One region of the Kitasatospora sp. NPDC101235 genome, then DNA from elsewhere that is predicted to be linked to it. Evidence: riboswitches for the same ligand, from Rfam matches in the RefSeq annotation. Region 1 holds a riboswitch; the other holds the start of a gene.
The links. Region 1 has a riboswitch for glycine ahead of gcvP (aminomethyl-transferring glycine dehydrogenase). Riboswitches for the same ligand answer to the same signal wherever they lie in the genome.
Positions count from the first base shown of each region.

Region 2: linked by a shared signal. The riboswitch ahead of gcvT (glycine cleavage system aminomethyltransferase GcvT) and the one ahead of gcvP (aminomethyl-transferring glycine dehydrogenase) in region 1 are both predicted to bind glycine.

Region 1 is NZ_JBIWNZ010000009.1:14,213-21,679, forward strand. Features, by position in the region: gene ACIRRH_RS17020 (YsnF/AvaK domain-containing protein) at 1-546, opposite strand, end outside; partial or broken gene ACIRRH_RS17025 (PRC-barrel domain-containing protein) at 694-1,077, opposite strand; glycine riboswitch at 1,301-1,404, shown strand; gene gcvP (aminomethyl-transferring glycine dehydrogenase) at 1,643-4,543, shown strand; gene ACIRRH_RS17035 (DUF5999 family protein) at 4,664-4,855, opposite strand; gene ACIRRH_RS17040 (hypothetical protein) at 5,272-5,844, opposite strand; gene ACIRRH_RS17045 (glutamate--cysteine ligase) at 6,223-7,467, shown strand, end outside.
Region 2 is NZ_JBIWNZ010000002.1:563,451-570,917, forward strand. Features, by position in the region: gene ACIRRH_RS05880 (MFS transporter) at 1-93, shown strand, start outside; gene ACIRRH_RS05885 (L-serine ammonia-lyase) at 163-1,530, opposite strand; gene glyA (serine hydroxymethyltransferase) at 1,695-2,975, opposite strand; gene gcvH (glycine cleavage system protein GcvH) at 3,104-3,481, opposite strand; gene gcvT (glycine cleavage system aminomethyltransferase GcvT) at 3,581-4,702, opposite strand; glycine riboswitch at 4,934-5,035, opposite strand; gene ACIRRH_RS05905 (enhanced serine sensitivity protein SseB C-terminal domain-containing protein) at 5,246-6,049, shown strand; gene ACIRRH_RS05910 (enhanced serine sensitivity protein SseB C-terminal domain-containing protein) at 6,168-7,091, shown strand.

The DNA of each region.
Region 1 (7,467 bases):
CACGTACTTGCGCAGCTTCGCGGTGCCGAGGGTGTGCCACTCGGTGGTGATCTCCAGCCGCTCCTCGCGGCAGGTGATCTCCACCGGGCTGCTGGGGGCGGCGCCGGCCTTCGCGGTGGCGATGGTCGCCGCGCGGGCGGCGGCGGGAGCGGAGGCGGGCTGCGGCTGCGGCTTCCGTCCCGTGGTGGGTGTGGCGGGTGTGTCGGCGGGGGTGGAGAAGGGTTGGGGCCTCGGTCCCGTGGTGGGTGCGGCGGGTGTGGTGGGTGTGTCGGCGGGGGTGGAGAAGGGTTGGGGCCTCGGTCCCGTGGTGGGTGTGGCAGGTGTGGTGGGTGTGTCGGCGGGGGTGGAGAAGGGTTGGGGCCTCGGTCCCGTGGTGGGTGCGGCGGGTGTGGTGGGTGTGTCGGCGGAGGCGGAGAAGGGCTGTGGCCTCGGTCCCGTGGTGGGTGCGGCAGGTGCGGCAGGTGTGGCAGGTGCGTCGGCATGGGCGGAGGTGGGCGCGGCCGCCGGGAAGGTGGTGGCGGCTGTGGGGGCGCCGAGGTTCCGCATGTCGGCCTCCGGGGTGGTCCTGGGTGTGTCGGCGGTTGGGGGTGCGGCGGCAGTGGGGGTTCTGGCCGGGGCGGGCTCGGGGGAGTGCTCGGCGGTGTGGAAGGTGAGCGACTTGGCCGGGGCCGCCGCGGTCGTCGGGGCGGCGGCCGCGGTGGTGCCGAAGTCGAGGTCGGGCTGCTCGGAGTGGCTCACGTCATCGTCGTTCGAGCGGCCGTACGCCGGGGTGTCGAGCCCGTAGTAGCGGTAGAGCTGGAGCTCCTGGGCGGGGGACAGGTGCTGGCCGACGCCGAAGTCCGGCGACTCCTTCACCAGTGACTTGTCGTACGGCACCCGGAGTTCGTCGCCGGAGAACTCGCTCGTGGTCAGCGGGACGAAGGCGTCCCGGCCGAAGATGCCGGTCCGGACCGCGGCCCACTCGGGCCGGCCGGTGGCGTCGTCCAGGTAGACCTCGTCGACCGTGCCGATCTTGTCTCCGTTGCGGTCGACGGCCTTGTGACCGATGAGGTCCCGCGGGTCGATGTCGGTCTGCACTCTTTCCTCCCGTGCGCTGAGCCTGCGGAGCTCCCGCAGGAAGGCGGCCGGAGCGCCCGTTCCGTCCACCACTTCACACCAAAAGCCATGAATCGGACGGGTGCGACCGGGGTGCGCCGGACGGGCTGCGCGCTGGACCGTCCGGGGGACGCGCGTAGACCCCGAGTGACCTGACGCACCCGTGATCGGGGCGCCTCCCGCTGGTACCCTGGGCGGCGACCGCAGAGCCCGCTCGGGAGAGTCTCCGACTGCGAAAACCGCTGGTCGGAGCGCCGAAGGAGCAACTCCTCCCCGGAATCTCTCAGGCATCCGTACCGTGTGGGGTAGGTCACTCTGGAAAGCAGGGCAGGGGCGTCGGCACGGGAGCCGGCGATCACCACCCTCACCGACGGTGCAAGCCGGCGGAGCGCCCACGGCGCCCCGTGCGGGTGAAGCTCTCAGGTCCCGATGACAGAGGGGGAGGCCTGTTGGGTTCGCCCGCCCAGGCTGGTCCGCTGTCCGCAGCGGTGAAGGCCGGCCGGCGTGCGTACCCCCGCCGGTCCGTGACCAGGAGGCCTCGACCACCATGAACGCCCAGCCGAACGCGGGACGCCCCACCGGCGCCCCGACCCTCACCGAGCTTGAGCTGGCCAGCCCCTTCGAGAACCGCCACATCGGCCCCGACGCCTCCGCACAGGAGAAGATGCTGGCGTCCGTCGGCTACGGCTCGCTGGACGAACTCGCCGCCACCGCGGTGCCCGAGGCGATCCGCTCCATCACCGCCCTGGACCTGCCCGCGGGCCGGACCGAGGCCCAGGTCCTCGCCGAGCTGCGCGAGCTGGCCGGCCGCAACCAGGTGCTCCAGCCGATGATCGGCCTGGGATACTACGGCACCTTCACCCCGCCGGTGATCCTGCGCAACGTCATGGAGAACCCGGCCTGGTACACCGCCTACACCCCGTACCAGCCGGAGATCTCGCAGGGCCGCCTGGAGGCGCTGCTCAACTTCCAGACCCTGGTCTCCGACCTGACCGGCCTGCCGACCTCCGGCTCGTCGCTGCTGGACGAGGGCACCGCGGCCGCCGAGGCGATGGCGCTGGCCCGCCGCGTCACCAAGGTCAAGGGCGGCGTCTTCCTGGTCGACGCCGAGACCCTGCCGCAGACCGTCGCGGTGATCAACACCCGTGCCGTGCCGACCGGCGTCGAGGTCGTCGTCGCCGACCTGTCCGAGGGCATCCCGGCCGAGATCGCCGAGCGCGGTGTCTTCGGCGTGCTGCTCCAGTACCCGGGTGCCACCGGCGTGGTCCGCGACCTCGCCCCGGTGATCGAGCAGGCGCACGGCCTGGGCGCGATCGTCGCCGTCGCCGCCGACCTGCTTGCGCTGACCCTGCTCAAGTCCCCGGGCTCGCTGGGCGCCGACATCGCCTGCGGCACCTCGCAGCGCTTCGGCGTGCCGATGGGCTTCGGCGGCCCGCACGCCGGCTACCTGTCGGTGCGCGCCGAGTACGCCCGCTCGCTGCCCGGCCGCCTGGTCGGCGTCTCCGTCGACGTGGACGGCAACCGCGCCTACCGCCTGGCGCTGCAGACCCGCGAGCAGCACATCCGCCGCGAGAAGGCCACCAGCAACATCTGCACCGCCCAGGTGCTGCTCGCCGTGATGGCCTCGATGTACGCCGTCTACCACGGCCCGGACGGCCTGGCCGACATCGCCCGCCGCACCCACCGCTACGCCGCCGCCCTCGCCGAGGGCCTGCGGGCCGGCGGCGTCGAGCTGCTGCACGGCGAGTTCTTCGACACCGTCACCGCCGTCGTCCCGGGCCGCGCCGCCGAGATCGCCGCCGCCGCCCGCGCCAACGGCATCAACGTCCACCAGGACGGCGCGGACCGGATCTCCGTCTCCACCGACGAGACCACCACCCGCGAGCACCTGGCCGGCGTCTGGGCCGCGTTCGGCGTCCCCGCCGTCGAGGTCGCCGAGGCCGCCGAGGCGCTGCCCGCCGCGCTGCTGCGCGAGGACGAGTACCTGACCCACCCGGTCTTCCACAGCCACCGCTCGGAGACCGCCATGCTGCGCTACCTGCGCCGCCTGTCGGACCGGGACTACGCGCTGGACCGCGGCATGATCCCGCTGGGCTCCTGCACCATGAAGCTCAACGCGACCACCGAGATGGAGGCGGTGACCTGGCCGGAGTTCGGCCAGCTGCACCCCTTCGCGCCGATCGACCAGGCCCAGGGCTTCCTGACCCTGATCCGCCAGCTGGAGCAGCAGCTGGTCGAGGTGACCGGCTACGACGCCGTGTCGATCCAGCCGAACGCGGGTTCGCAGGGCGAGCTGGCCGGTCTGCTCGCCGTGCGCGCCTACCACCACGCCAACGGGGACACCCAGCGCGACGTCTGCCTGATCCCGTCCTCGGCGCACGGCACCAACGCGGCCTCCGCGGTGATGGCCGGCATGCGCGTGGTCGTGGTGAAGACCCTGGTCGACGGCGACGTGGACGTCGATGACCTGAAGGCCAAGATCGAGAAGCACCGCGACAACCTTGCCGTGCTGATGGTCACCTACCCGTCCACCCACGGCGTGTACGAGACCCAGATCACCGACATCTGCGCCCTGGTGCACGAGGCCGGCGGCCAGGTGTACGTGGACGGCGCCAACCTGAACGCCCTGGTCGGCCTCGCCAAGCCGGGCAAGTTCGGCGCGGACGTCTCGCACCTGAACCTGCACAAGACCTTCTGCATCCCGCACGGTGGTGGCGGTCCGGGCGTCGGCCCGGTCGCGGTGCGCGCCCACCTGGCGCCGTACCTGCCGAACCACCCGCTCCAGGCGGAGGCCGGCCCGGCCACCGGCGTGGGCCCGATCTCGGCCGCGCCGTGGGGCTCGGCGGCCATCCTGCCGATCTCCTGGGCGTACGTCCGGCTGATGGGCGGCGAGGGTCTCAAGCACGCGACCCAGGTCGCGGTGCTGAACGCCAACTACATCGCCAAGCGCCTGGCGCCGCACTTCCCGGTGCTCTACACCGGTCCGGGCGGGCTGGTCGCGCACGAGTGCATCATCGACCTGCGCCCGCTGACCAAGGAGACGGGCGTGACGGTGGACGACATCGCCAAGCGCCTGATCGACTACGGCTTCCACGCGCCGACGATGTCCTTCCCGGTGGCCGGCACGCTGATGATCGAGCCGACCGAGTCCGAGGACCTGCACGAGATCGACCGGTTCTGCGACGCGATGATCACCATCCGGGCCGAGATCGACAAGGTCGGCTCGGGCGAGTGGGCGGCCGACGACAACCCGCTGCGCAACGCCCCGCACACCGCCGCCACGCTGGCCGGCGACTGGGCGCACGGCTACTCGCGGCAGGAGGCGGTCTTCCCGGCGGGCGTCAACCCGGCGGACAAGTACTGGCCGCCGGTGAGCCGGATCGACGGCGCGTACGGCGACCGCAACCTGGTCTGCTCCTGCCCGCCGCTGGACGAGTACGGCGTCTGACCGGTCCGGGCCCGAGAGGTCCGGGCTGACGGCAGGGCCCCGGCGGAGCTTCCGCCGGGGCCCTGCCCGTTGCGCTGGTCGAGTCGGCGGCTGCCCCCGCCGTACGGCCGGACCGGGTGGTCAGGCCGCGTGGGCGACGGGGCGGCGCGGGGCGATCACCCGGCCGTCGGGCAGCAGTTCTCCGGTGTCCTCGAACAGGACGACGCCGTTGCAGAGCAGGCTCCAGCCCTGCTCCGGGTGGCGGGCCACCGACGCGGCCGCCTCGCGGTCCTCGGACTCGGCCGACGGGCACTCAGGACGGTGCTGGCACATACGCGTACCCTCGATTCGCTCTGCGATCCTCCCCGTGGTGCGGTTGCCGGAGGTTCGTGCCGCCCGGAACCGCCGCGGTGGTCGGATCCTGTCCGCGCGCAGGCCAGGTGTGGACTGGCGCTCAAGTGGGTAGGACAGGTGGTCCTTCCACGCTGGTTCCCAGTGTCGGCATCTGCGGACCCGCGCGCAGGGATTTCGTGACATGCGCCACAACTCCCGGGCACAGATCACCCGTTCAGGTGGGGCCGAGGGGAAAAGGCGCCCCAACGGGCCAGTCGGGGCATGGCCCGATCGGGCCATGCCGGATGCCGCGGATGGGTGGTCCCCGTTCGGGTGACGAGCTTCGGGGCGGACGTGCGGGCGCGGCCGAGGGCCGCCGGGCAGGTGGGCCCGGCGGCCCTCGGGGTGCCGGCGGGTCAGGAGGAGCCGAGCAGCAGTGGCCTGGCGAGCGGGGTGCGGGCGAGCAGCGGCAGCAGTTCGGCGGCCGGGTAGGCACGGTGCGCGGTGACACCGAGCGGGGCCGGGGCCAGGGGGATCAGCAGGTCGGCGGCCGGGCCGGTGTCGGGGCTGTGCAGCCAGAGCGCCGTGGCGTACTGGCCGGGGAAGGTCAGCAGCCGGGGCTGTCGACGGGTCCGGGAGCCCTGGGCGAGCTGCCAGGCCTCGCGCAGCGCCCGGACCGTCGAGTCGAGGTAGGGGCCGGCGGTGAAGTGGGAGAAGCTGTGGCCCTCGGCGCTCTGCACCACCTCGGCGGCGGCGGCCACCTCGGCGCCGTCCTTGATCAGGAAGCGCCAGCCGGTGCGGCGGGCGGCCGGGAGCTCCGGGCGCGGGCCGTTCAGGACGTGCACCGCGAGCGGGTGGGCGGGGAGCAGTGGGCCGGTCGGATGACGCAGCGCTGCGGCGGCGGGCTGGCGCAGCGCGGTCTCCGAGTCGAGCGCGCCCAGGACCGCGCGCAGGGCGCTCGGCGGGGGCTGAGGGGGTTGCAGAGTCATGGCGGGGTCCGCCTCTCCAAGCGAGATCGGCGTGCGAGTGCGGCATACCGGCGTGGCGCGGCGACGCGTCTTCGGTGACGGGGCCCGGCCGTGTCCGGTTGTGCAGGATCGCGGTGCCGGCACGGTTGTCGCCGTCGACGAGGGCTTCGGGGCGAGGCGGACCGGCCGGAGCGCTGTGCAAATTCGAACAGGTGCGCAGGGTGATCTGTTTATCACAGGCCGTGGTGCCGGGCAAGTCCACAGTTCGTCTGATTTTCCGTCAGATGCCTTGCAATGCAAGCCAGTACGCGCGTTCGGGTATCGATCTTCGAGGTGGGCATGATGCTTGCACGGTCGGTCGACCGGGTGCTCGACGGGGTGGCTCTGGAGGAGGGGACCGTGGGCGAGAAGGTCGTGGCGACTCGGGCGGAACTGGCGGACCGGCAGCTGTACCGGCGCAAGCTCCACACGTGTCTCGAAGCGCTCGGACGGATGCTCCGGGAGGACCGCTTCGACCGGCCGCGGGCGGTGATGGGCCTGGAGATCGAGCTCAACCTGGCCGACGAGCAGGGCCTGCCGGCCATGAACAACGCCCAGGTGCTGAGCGCGATCGGATCCAGCGACTTCCAGACCGAACTGGGCCGGTTCAACATCGAGGTCAACATCACGCCGCACCGGCTCTGCGGGCACGTCTTCGAGGAACTGCGCGAGGAGATCGACACCGGTCTGCGCTACGCCGACCGGCAGGCGGCCGAGGCCGGCGCCCGGATCGTCATGGTGGGCATCCTGCCGACCCTGGAGCACTCCCACACCGGGCTGGACGCGATGAGCCACAACCAGCGGTACAGCCTGCTCAGCGACCAGATCCTGGCCGCCCGCGGGGAGGACATCACGCTGGACATCGAGGGGGTCGAGCACCTCCAGCTGGAGTCGATCACCATGGTGGCCGAGGCCGCCGCCACCTCGCTCCAGCTGCACCTCCAGGTGACCCCGGAGCGGTTCTCCTCGGTGTGGAACGCGGCCCAGGCGATCTGCGGGCCGCAGCTCGCGCTCGGCGCCAACTCGCCGTTCCTGTTCGGGCGGGAGCTGTGGCGGGAGACCCGCCCGGTACTCTTCCAGCAGGCCTGTGACACTCGTACGGCGGAACTCAAGGCGCAGGGCGTGCGCCCGATCACGTGGTTCGGCGAGCGCTGGGTGGACTCGGCGTACGACCTGTTCGAGGAGAACCTGCGGTACTTCCCCGCGCTGCTGCCGATCTGCGACGACGAGGACCCGCTGAAGGTGCTGGCCTCCGGCGGGGCGCCCAGGCTCGCCGAGATGCGGCTGCACAACGGCACCATCTACCGCTGGAACCGCCCGGTGTACGACGTCGCGGGCGGGGTGGCGCACCTGCGGGTGGAGAACCGGGCGCTGCCGGCCGGACCGACGGTGGCCGACACGCTGGCCAACGCCGCCTTCTACTACGGGCTGGTACGGGTGCTCGCCGAGCAGCCCAGGCCGGTCTGGACCCGGCTGCCGTTCGAGCGGGCGGACGAGAACTTCCGGCAGGGCGCCCGGTACGGCATCGACGCGGTGTTCCAGTGGCCGCGCCCCGGGCGGGCCGGGCGCGGCGGCGGGCTGCAGACCGTGTCCGCGGTCGACCTG
Region 2 (7,467 bases), on a different contig from region 1:
ACGGCGGTCGCCTGCCTGGCCCGTCCGAGCCGGGCCCCGGGCCCGGTCGGGACGGGAGCTCCGGCCGGGCCCCGGGTGGAGGCGGGGGCCTGAGGCGTACGGGGCGTGCGAAGGCCCCCGGGCGGAGCGTGACTCCGGCCGGGGGCCTTCAGCGCGTCGTGATCAGCACTCGATGACGTTCACGGCGAGGCCGCCGCGCGAGGTCTCCTTGTACTTGATCTTCATGTCGGCCCCGGTCTCCTTCATCGTCTTGATCGCCTTGTCCAGCGAGACGTGGTGCCGTCCGTCGCCGCGCAGCGCCATCCGGGCCGCAGTGACGGCCTTGACCGAGGCCATGCCGTTGCGCTCGATGCAGGGGATCTGGACCAGGCCGCCGACCGGGTCACAGGTGAGGCCGAGGTTGTGCTCGATGCCGATCTCGGCGGCGTTCTCGACCTGCTCGGGGGTGCCGCCGAGGACCTCGGCGAGGCCGCCCGCGGCCATCGAGCAGGCGGAGCCGACCTCTCCCTGGCAGCCGACCTCGGCGCCGGAGATGGAGGCGTTCTCCTTGAAGAGCATGCCGATGGCGCCGGCCGCGAGCAGGAAGCGGACGATGCCGTCCTCGTCGGCGCCCGGGATGAAGTTCAGGTAGTAGTGGAGGACGGCCGGGATGATCCCGGCGGCGCCGTTGGTCGGCGCGGTGACCACGCGGCGGCCGGAGGCGTTCTCCTCGTTGACCGCCATCGCGTAGAGGGTCACCCACTCCATCGCGTTGGCCGGGCCGATCCCCTCGGCGCGCAGCGTCCGGGCCGCCGCGGCGGCCCGGCGGCGGACCTTCAGACCGCCCGGCAGGATGCCCTCGCGGGTCATGCCGGCCCGCACGCACTCCTGCATCACGGACCAGATCTCCAGCAGCCCGGTCCGGATCTCCTCCTCGCTGCGCCAGGCCTTCTCGTTCTCCAGCATCAGGCCGGAGATGGACAGCCCGGTCTCCCGGGTGAGCCGCAGCAGCTCCTCGCCGGTGCGGAAGGGGTAGCGCAGCGCGGTGTCGTCGGGCTTGACCCGGTCCGCGCCGATCGCGTCCTCGTCCACGACGAAGCCGCCGCCGACCGAGTAGTAGGTCTTCTCCAGCAGGGTCGAGCCGTCCGCCGCGTACGCCCACAGGGTCATGCCGTTGGCGTGGTAGGGCAGCGAGCGGCGGCGGTGCAGGACCAGCTGGCTGTCCGGGTCGAAGTCGATGGTGTGCTCGCCGAGCAGGCTGATCCGCTTCTCGGCGATGATCCGCTCGACGTCCTTGTCGGCCTGGTCGACGTCGACGGTGCGGGGCGAGTGGTTCTCCAGGCCCAGCAGGACGGCCTTCGGGGTGCCGTGGCCGTGGCCGGTGGCGCCGAGCGAGCCGTACAGCTCGGCGCGCACGCCCGTCACCTGCTCCAGCAGGCCTTCGGAGCGCAGTCGGCGGGCGAACATCCGGGCGGCGCGCATCGGGCCCACGGTGTGGGAGCTCGACGGGCCGATGCCGATGGAGAAGAGGTCGAAGACGCTGATGGCCACGGGGGACGTCCTTGTCTGGTCTCGTGGAAGGACTTGCTGGCAGGGAGGGCTGACACGGGACGGGGCACCGCACGCACTGTCCAGTGTGCGCGGTGCCCCGGGAACCCAGGTGCGTCGGCGGGGTGAGGCCGGTCACCTGATCCGATGAGCCCGACCGAGCCGGACTACTCCTGGTTGGCCAGGTTCGGGTACAGCGGGTACTTCTCGGCCAGGGCGGTGACCCGGGCCTTCAGCGCGGCGGCGACGGTCTCGTCGAAGGCGGGCTTGAGCGCCTCGGCGATGACGTCGGCGACCTCGCGGAAGTCCTCGGCCTGGAAGCCGCGGGTGGCCAGGGCCGGGGTGCCGATGCGCAGGCCGGAGGTGACCATCGGCGGGCGCGGGTCGTTCGGGACGGCGTTGCGGTTGACGGTGATGCCGACCTCGTGCAGCCGGTCCTCGGCCTGCTGGCCGTCGAGCTGGCTGTTGCGCAGGTCGACCAGGACCAGGTGGACGTCGGTGCCGCCGGAGAGCACGGTGGCGCCGGCCTCGGCCACGTCGGCCTGGAGCAGGCGCTCGGCGAGGATGCGGGCGCCCTCCAGGGTGCGCTGCTGGCGCTCCTTGAACTCCTCCGAGGCCGCGATCTTGAAGGCGACCGCCTTGCCGGCGATCACGTGCTCCAGCGGGCCGCCCTGCTGGCCGGGGAAGACCGCGGAGTTGATCTTCTTGGCGTACTCGGCCTTGGACAGGATGACGCCGCCGCGCGGGCCGCCCAGGGTCTTGTGGGTGGTGGTGGTGACCACGTCCGCGTAGGGCACCGGGTTCGGGTGCAGCCCGGCGGCCACCAGACCGGCGAAGTGCGCCATGTCCACCATGAGCAGGGCGCCGACCTCGTCGGCGATCCGGCGGAACTCGGCGAAGTCCAGCTGGCGCGGGTAGGCGGACCAGCCGGCGATGATCAGCTTCGGCTGGTGCTCCTTGGCGAGGCGCTCGACCTCGGCCATGTCGACCTGGCCGGTCTTGTCGTCCACGTGGTACGCGGCCACGTTGTAGAGCTTGCCGGAGAAGTTGATCTTCATGCCGTGGGTCAGGTGACCGCCGTGGGCCAGGCTCAGGCCCAGGATGGTGTCGCCCGGCTGGATCAGCGCGAACATCGCGGCGGCGTTGGCCTGCGCGCCGGAGTGCGGCTGGACGTTGGCGTGCTCGGCGCCGAACAGGGCCTTGATGCGGTCGATCGCGATCTGCTCGACCACGTCGACGTGCTCGCAGCCGCCGTAGTAGCGGCGGCCGGGGTAGCCCTCCGCGTACTTGTTGGTGAGCACCGAGCCCTGGGCCTCCATGACCGCCACCGGGGCGAAGTTCTCGGAGGCGATCATCTCCAGGGTGGTCTGCTGGCGGTGCAGCTCGGCGTCGACCGCGGCGGCGATCTCCGGGTCGAGGGCGTGCAGGGACTGGTTCAGAACCGTCATGGTGTGGTCTTCCCGGGGAGGAGAGGCGGGGGTGCCGCGCGAAGCGCGCCCTTGGAAGGGTGGTGGTGGTGACGGGTGGGCCGTGGAGGGGCGGGGCGGCCGTGGTGCTGCGGCCGCCCCCGCGGGGCTCAGGCCGAGTGGGTGAGCTTGTCGTACTCGTCGGCGCTGAGCAGCTCGTCGGTGGCCTCGACGCGCACCTTGAACAGCCAGCCGCCCTCGAACGGGGCGCTGTTGACCAGGGCGTTGTCGTCCAGGACGTCCTGGTTGACCTCGGTGACCTCGCCGGTCACCGGGGAGTACAGGTCGCTGACCGACTTGGTGGACTCCAGCTCGCCGCAGGTCTCGCCGGCGGTCACGGTGTCGCCGACCTCGGGCAGCTGCACGTAGACGATGTCACCGAGGGCGTCGGCGGCGTGCTTGGTGATGCCGACCGTGGAGACACCGTCCTCGGCGGCGGTCAGCCACTCGTGCTCCTTGGTGTACTGCAGGTGCTGGGGGTTGCTCATGGCGTCATTCTCCAGGATGGGAAGCGGGCACGGCGAAGCGGGCCGTCACTCGGACGGCTGCGACGTGCGGGTACGGGGGGAAGGCAGGCCCGGGGGGCCTCAGCGGGCGCGCTTGTAGAACGGCAGCGCGACGACCTGGACGGGCTCGTGCTTGCCGCGCACGTCCACTGCCACGGTGGTGCCGGGGGCGGCGTGGGAGGCGTCGACGTAGGCGATCGCGATCGGCTTGCCCAGGGTCGGGGACGGCGCGCCGGAGGTGATCCGGCCGATCGGCTCGCCCTCGGTGGAGACCACGGTGTACTCGGCGCGCGGCACCCGCTTGCCCTCGGAGACCAGGCCGACCAGCACCTTCGGCGGGTTGGTCTCGGCCGCGGCGGCGGCCTGCTCCAGCGCCTTGCGGCCGATGAAGGTGCCCTCGTTGGTGGTCTTGTCGAAGCGGACGACCCGGCCCAGGCCGGCGTCGAACGGGGTGAGGTCGGTGGACAGCTCGTGCCCGTACAGCGGCATGCCGGCCTCCAGGCGCAGCGTGTCGCGGCAGGACAGGCCGCACGGGACCAGGCCGTGGCCCTCGCCGGCGGCGGTCAGCGCCTGCCAGACCGGCTCGGCGTCGGCCGGGTGGCAGAAGATCTCGAAGCCGTCCTCGCCGGTGTAGCCGGTGCGGGCGAGCAGCACGTCGCGGCCGGCCACCTGGGCCGGGAGGATCGCGTAGTACTTCAGGCCGGGCAGGTCGGCGTCGGTGGTCTTCGCCAGGATGCCGGTGGCCTCCGGGCCCTGGACGGCGATCAGCGCGTAGGTGTCGCGGTCGTCGGTGACGACGGCGTCGAAGCCCTTGGCGCGGGCGATCAGCTCGTCGAGGACCAGCTGGGCGTTGGAGGCGTTGGCGACGACCAGGAAGGCGTCCTCGCGCAGGCGGTAGACGATCAGGTCGTCCAGGATGCCGCCGTCCTCGGCGCAGATCATGGTGTAGCGGGCGCGCAGCACGCCCAGCGCGGAGACGAAGCCGACCAGCGCGTGGTCCAGCATCTCGCCGGCCTGCGGGCCGGTGACGGTGATCTCGCCCATGTGCGAGAGGTCGAACAGACCGGCCTTGGTGCGGACGGCGAGGTGCTCCTCGCGCTCACTGCCGTAGCGCAGCGGCATGTCCCAGCCGGCGAAGTCGGTCATGGTCGCGCCGAGGGCGCGGTGCAGCGCGTCGAGCGCGGTCAGGCGGAGGGACGACATGGCCAGGAACTCCTCGGTCGGGGCACTCAGGGGTGCACGCGCCGGGACCGGACCCGCTCGGGGGCCGACCCTGCGCGCGGGCATGCGGCGGCGTGGGTCTCCCCATCTGTCGTCGAACCTGAGAGCTTCACCGCCGACCTGCCCACAGCTGTTTCCAGCTTGGGGGACAGCATGGCGGCTTGCACCGTGGGTGGGCGCACGACAGGGCCGGGCGCCGCTTTCCAGATGTGCCTAACCCGTGCGGTAGGGGTGCCTGAGAGATTCCGGGGAGGACTTGCTCCTTCGGCGCCGGCTGTGCCTGAGCGGCACTCCGGGCTCTCCCGCGCGGGTTCGAGCGGCCGGTATGGAGTTGTGGGGGCCCGCGGCGCATGCCGTCGGACGGGCACATCATGGCACGTCCGGGACGGCGAGGGGAGGGGGGACCCGGTCACACCGCCCGGTACCCGAACACGAGCCCTAACCTCACCCCCCGCACGCCTCTAGACTGCTGCGCGTCGGCACAGCAGAGGGCGGCCGAACGGCAGAGGGCGGAATCGGCGGCGCATGGGGTACCCGGTGGAACAGCAGCAGGGGTGGGGCGGACCGGAGGAGGCGCCGGCGGGCGGCTCCTGGCCGGCCAACGAGCTGGAGCAGGTGCTGACCGCGGCCCTGGGCGACCCGGGCGCGACGCCGCGGGTGATCGAGGTGCTGGCCCGCAGCCAGGTGTGGGTGCCGCTGCCGGCCGGGGCCGACCCGCAGGGGCAGTCGCTGGACCTGCCGACCATCGAGCTGGGCGGCGACCCGTACGTGCCGGTGTTCTCCTCGCAGGAGGTGTTCCTCCAGCAGGCACCGGGGATGGCCTTCGCGATCGCGCCGGTCTGGGAGTTCGCCCGCGGGCTGCCCCTGGGCGTGGGCATCGCGGTGAACCCGGAGGCGGCGGTGGGCATCCCGGTGCCGCCGCAGGGGGTCGCCGAGCTGCGCCGCGGCCCGCGGGAGGACCGCTGGGAGGCCGCGGACGGCGCTTCGGAGCCGACCGGCGGGCGGGTGGCGCTGCGCGAGCCGGTGCCGGGCGAGGACCCGGAGCACTTCCTGGCCGCCTGCCGGAGCGAACTGTCGGCGCTGCCCGGGGTGTTGACCGCCCGCAGGGCGCTGGCCAGCGTCGAGGGCGAGCCGACCGTGATGTTCGTGGGCGTCCAGTTGGACCCCGCGGCACCGGCCGATCCGGCTGCGGTGAACGAGGCACTCGGGCGAGCGCTGGGAACCGCGCCGTTGCCCGGAGGCGTCCACCTCGTACTGCTCGACCTCGCCGACGACCCGGTGGTCGAGTGGCTGCTCACCCGGGTAATGCCTTTCTACACGCGGGTGTGAGCGGGGTTCGTATCAAAGGCACGTCGCCGTGGCGGTGGCCGGTGGCCGCGCCATAGGGTGCGTGCAGACGGCCGACGGGCCGGCGGGTTGAGGGAAAGAGGCGCGGCGAGGTGGGCGCATGAGTGCGGGAACGGGAGCGGGCGGTGTGCCGGGGCCCTGGGGCCAGGCACCGGCCGGGCGCCCGGGAGCTGATCCCGGCGCGTTGGAGCGCGCCCTGCGCGACGTCGCGCCGGAGCGCTACGACGCGTACGAGCGGCTGCTGCACGCGCTGGCGGACGGCCAGGTCTGGATGCTGCTGTGGCACGGCACGCCGGGCAGCCCGGACGCACAGTACGGGAACATGGAGATCAGCGGCCACGGCTACGCGCCGGCCGTCACCTCGCCCGAGCAGCTGACCGCCTCCGGCTGGGCGCGGGCCCACGAGGTCATCTCCGGCCGGGAGATCGCGGCTTCGCTGTACCGCACCCGCTGGGGCCTGTGGCTCAACCCGCACGCGCCCGGCGGCGGCGTCGGGGTGCCCTGGGCGGACCTGCGGCGGATCGCCGCGGGCCTGGACCGGCTGCCGGCCGGGCCGTTGAAGCTGAGCGAGCCGCAGCTGAACGCCCAGCCGTTCTTCGCGCTGCTGGAGCGGCAGGCCGGCGAGCTGCGGGCGGTGCGGGCGTTGCGCCGGGCCTGGGTGCAGCCCGCCGTGGGGGAGCCGTACCTGGCCATCGGCCTTGACCTGTACGAGAGTTCTCCGCCGGTGGTGGAGGCGGTGCGGGCCCTGATGCAGCGCGCGATCGCGGTGGCCCCGGAGGGGCTCGCGGTGTCCACGGTGGCGATGTCGGACGAGTACGACCCGGTGGCGCTGTGGATGCGCGCCAACGCGCGGCCGTTCTTCGACCGGGAGGCGGGGCGCCCGCCGACCGGCCCGTACCCGCCGGTGCCCCCGCCGCCGTACCCCGGGCAGTCGATGCCGGGCTACGCGTACGGCACCCAGCCGCCGGCGCAGGGCTGGCAGCAGCAGCCGCAGCGGCCATGGCCCGGCTACCCCGGGCGCTGATTCCCAAAACACATTCTCCGAAGCCGACTTGAGTGTCCGTCAAGTCGGCTTCGATGCTTTCCGGACGAATTTCCGGATGTGTGACCCGGTCATCTTGACATGGCGGCTACAGCCATGTGAAGAGGTATATGCCGAAGATCCGGGAGGTGCATGCACACAGATCACAGTTGGGCATCTGTCGGTTGTCAGGGCTGGCGTAAGCCAGTTCGGATGGCAGAGAGTTCTGCGCAACGCACTGCGCGTACCGGAACCCCACAAAGGTGAGCGCGCACGCCGACAGCCCGCCCATGCGACGCCCATCCCGCGTGGTGGCAGTGCCTGTGCACGACGCACTGCCTCAACACCCGCTCCTCCTAAGCACCTCCGCACGTCCGCA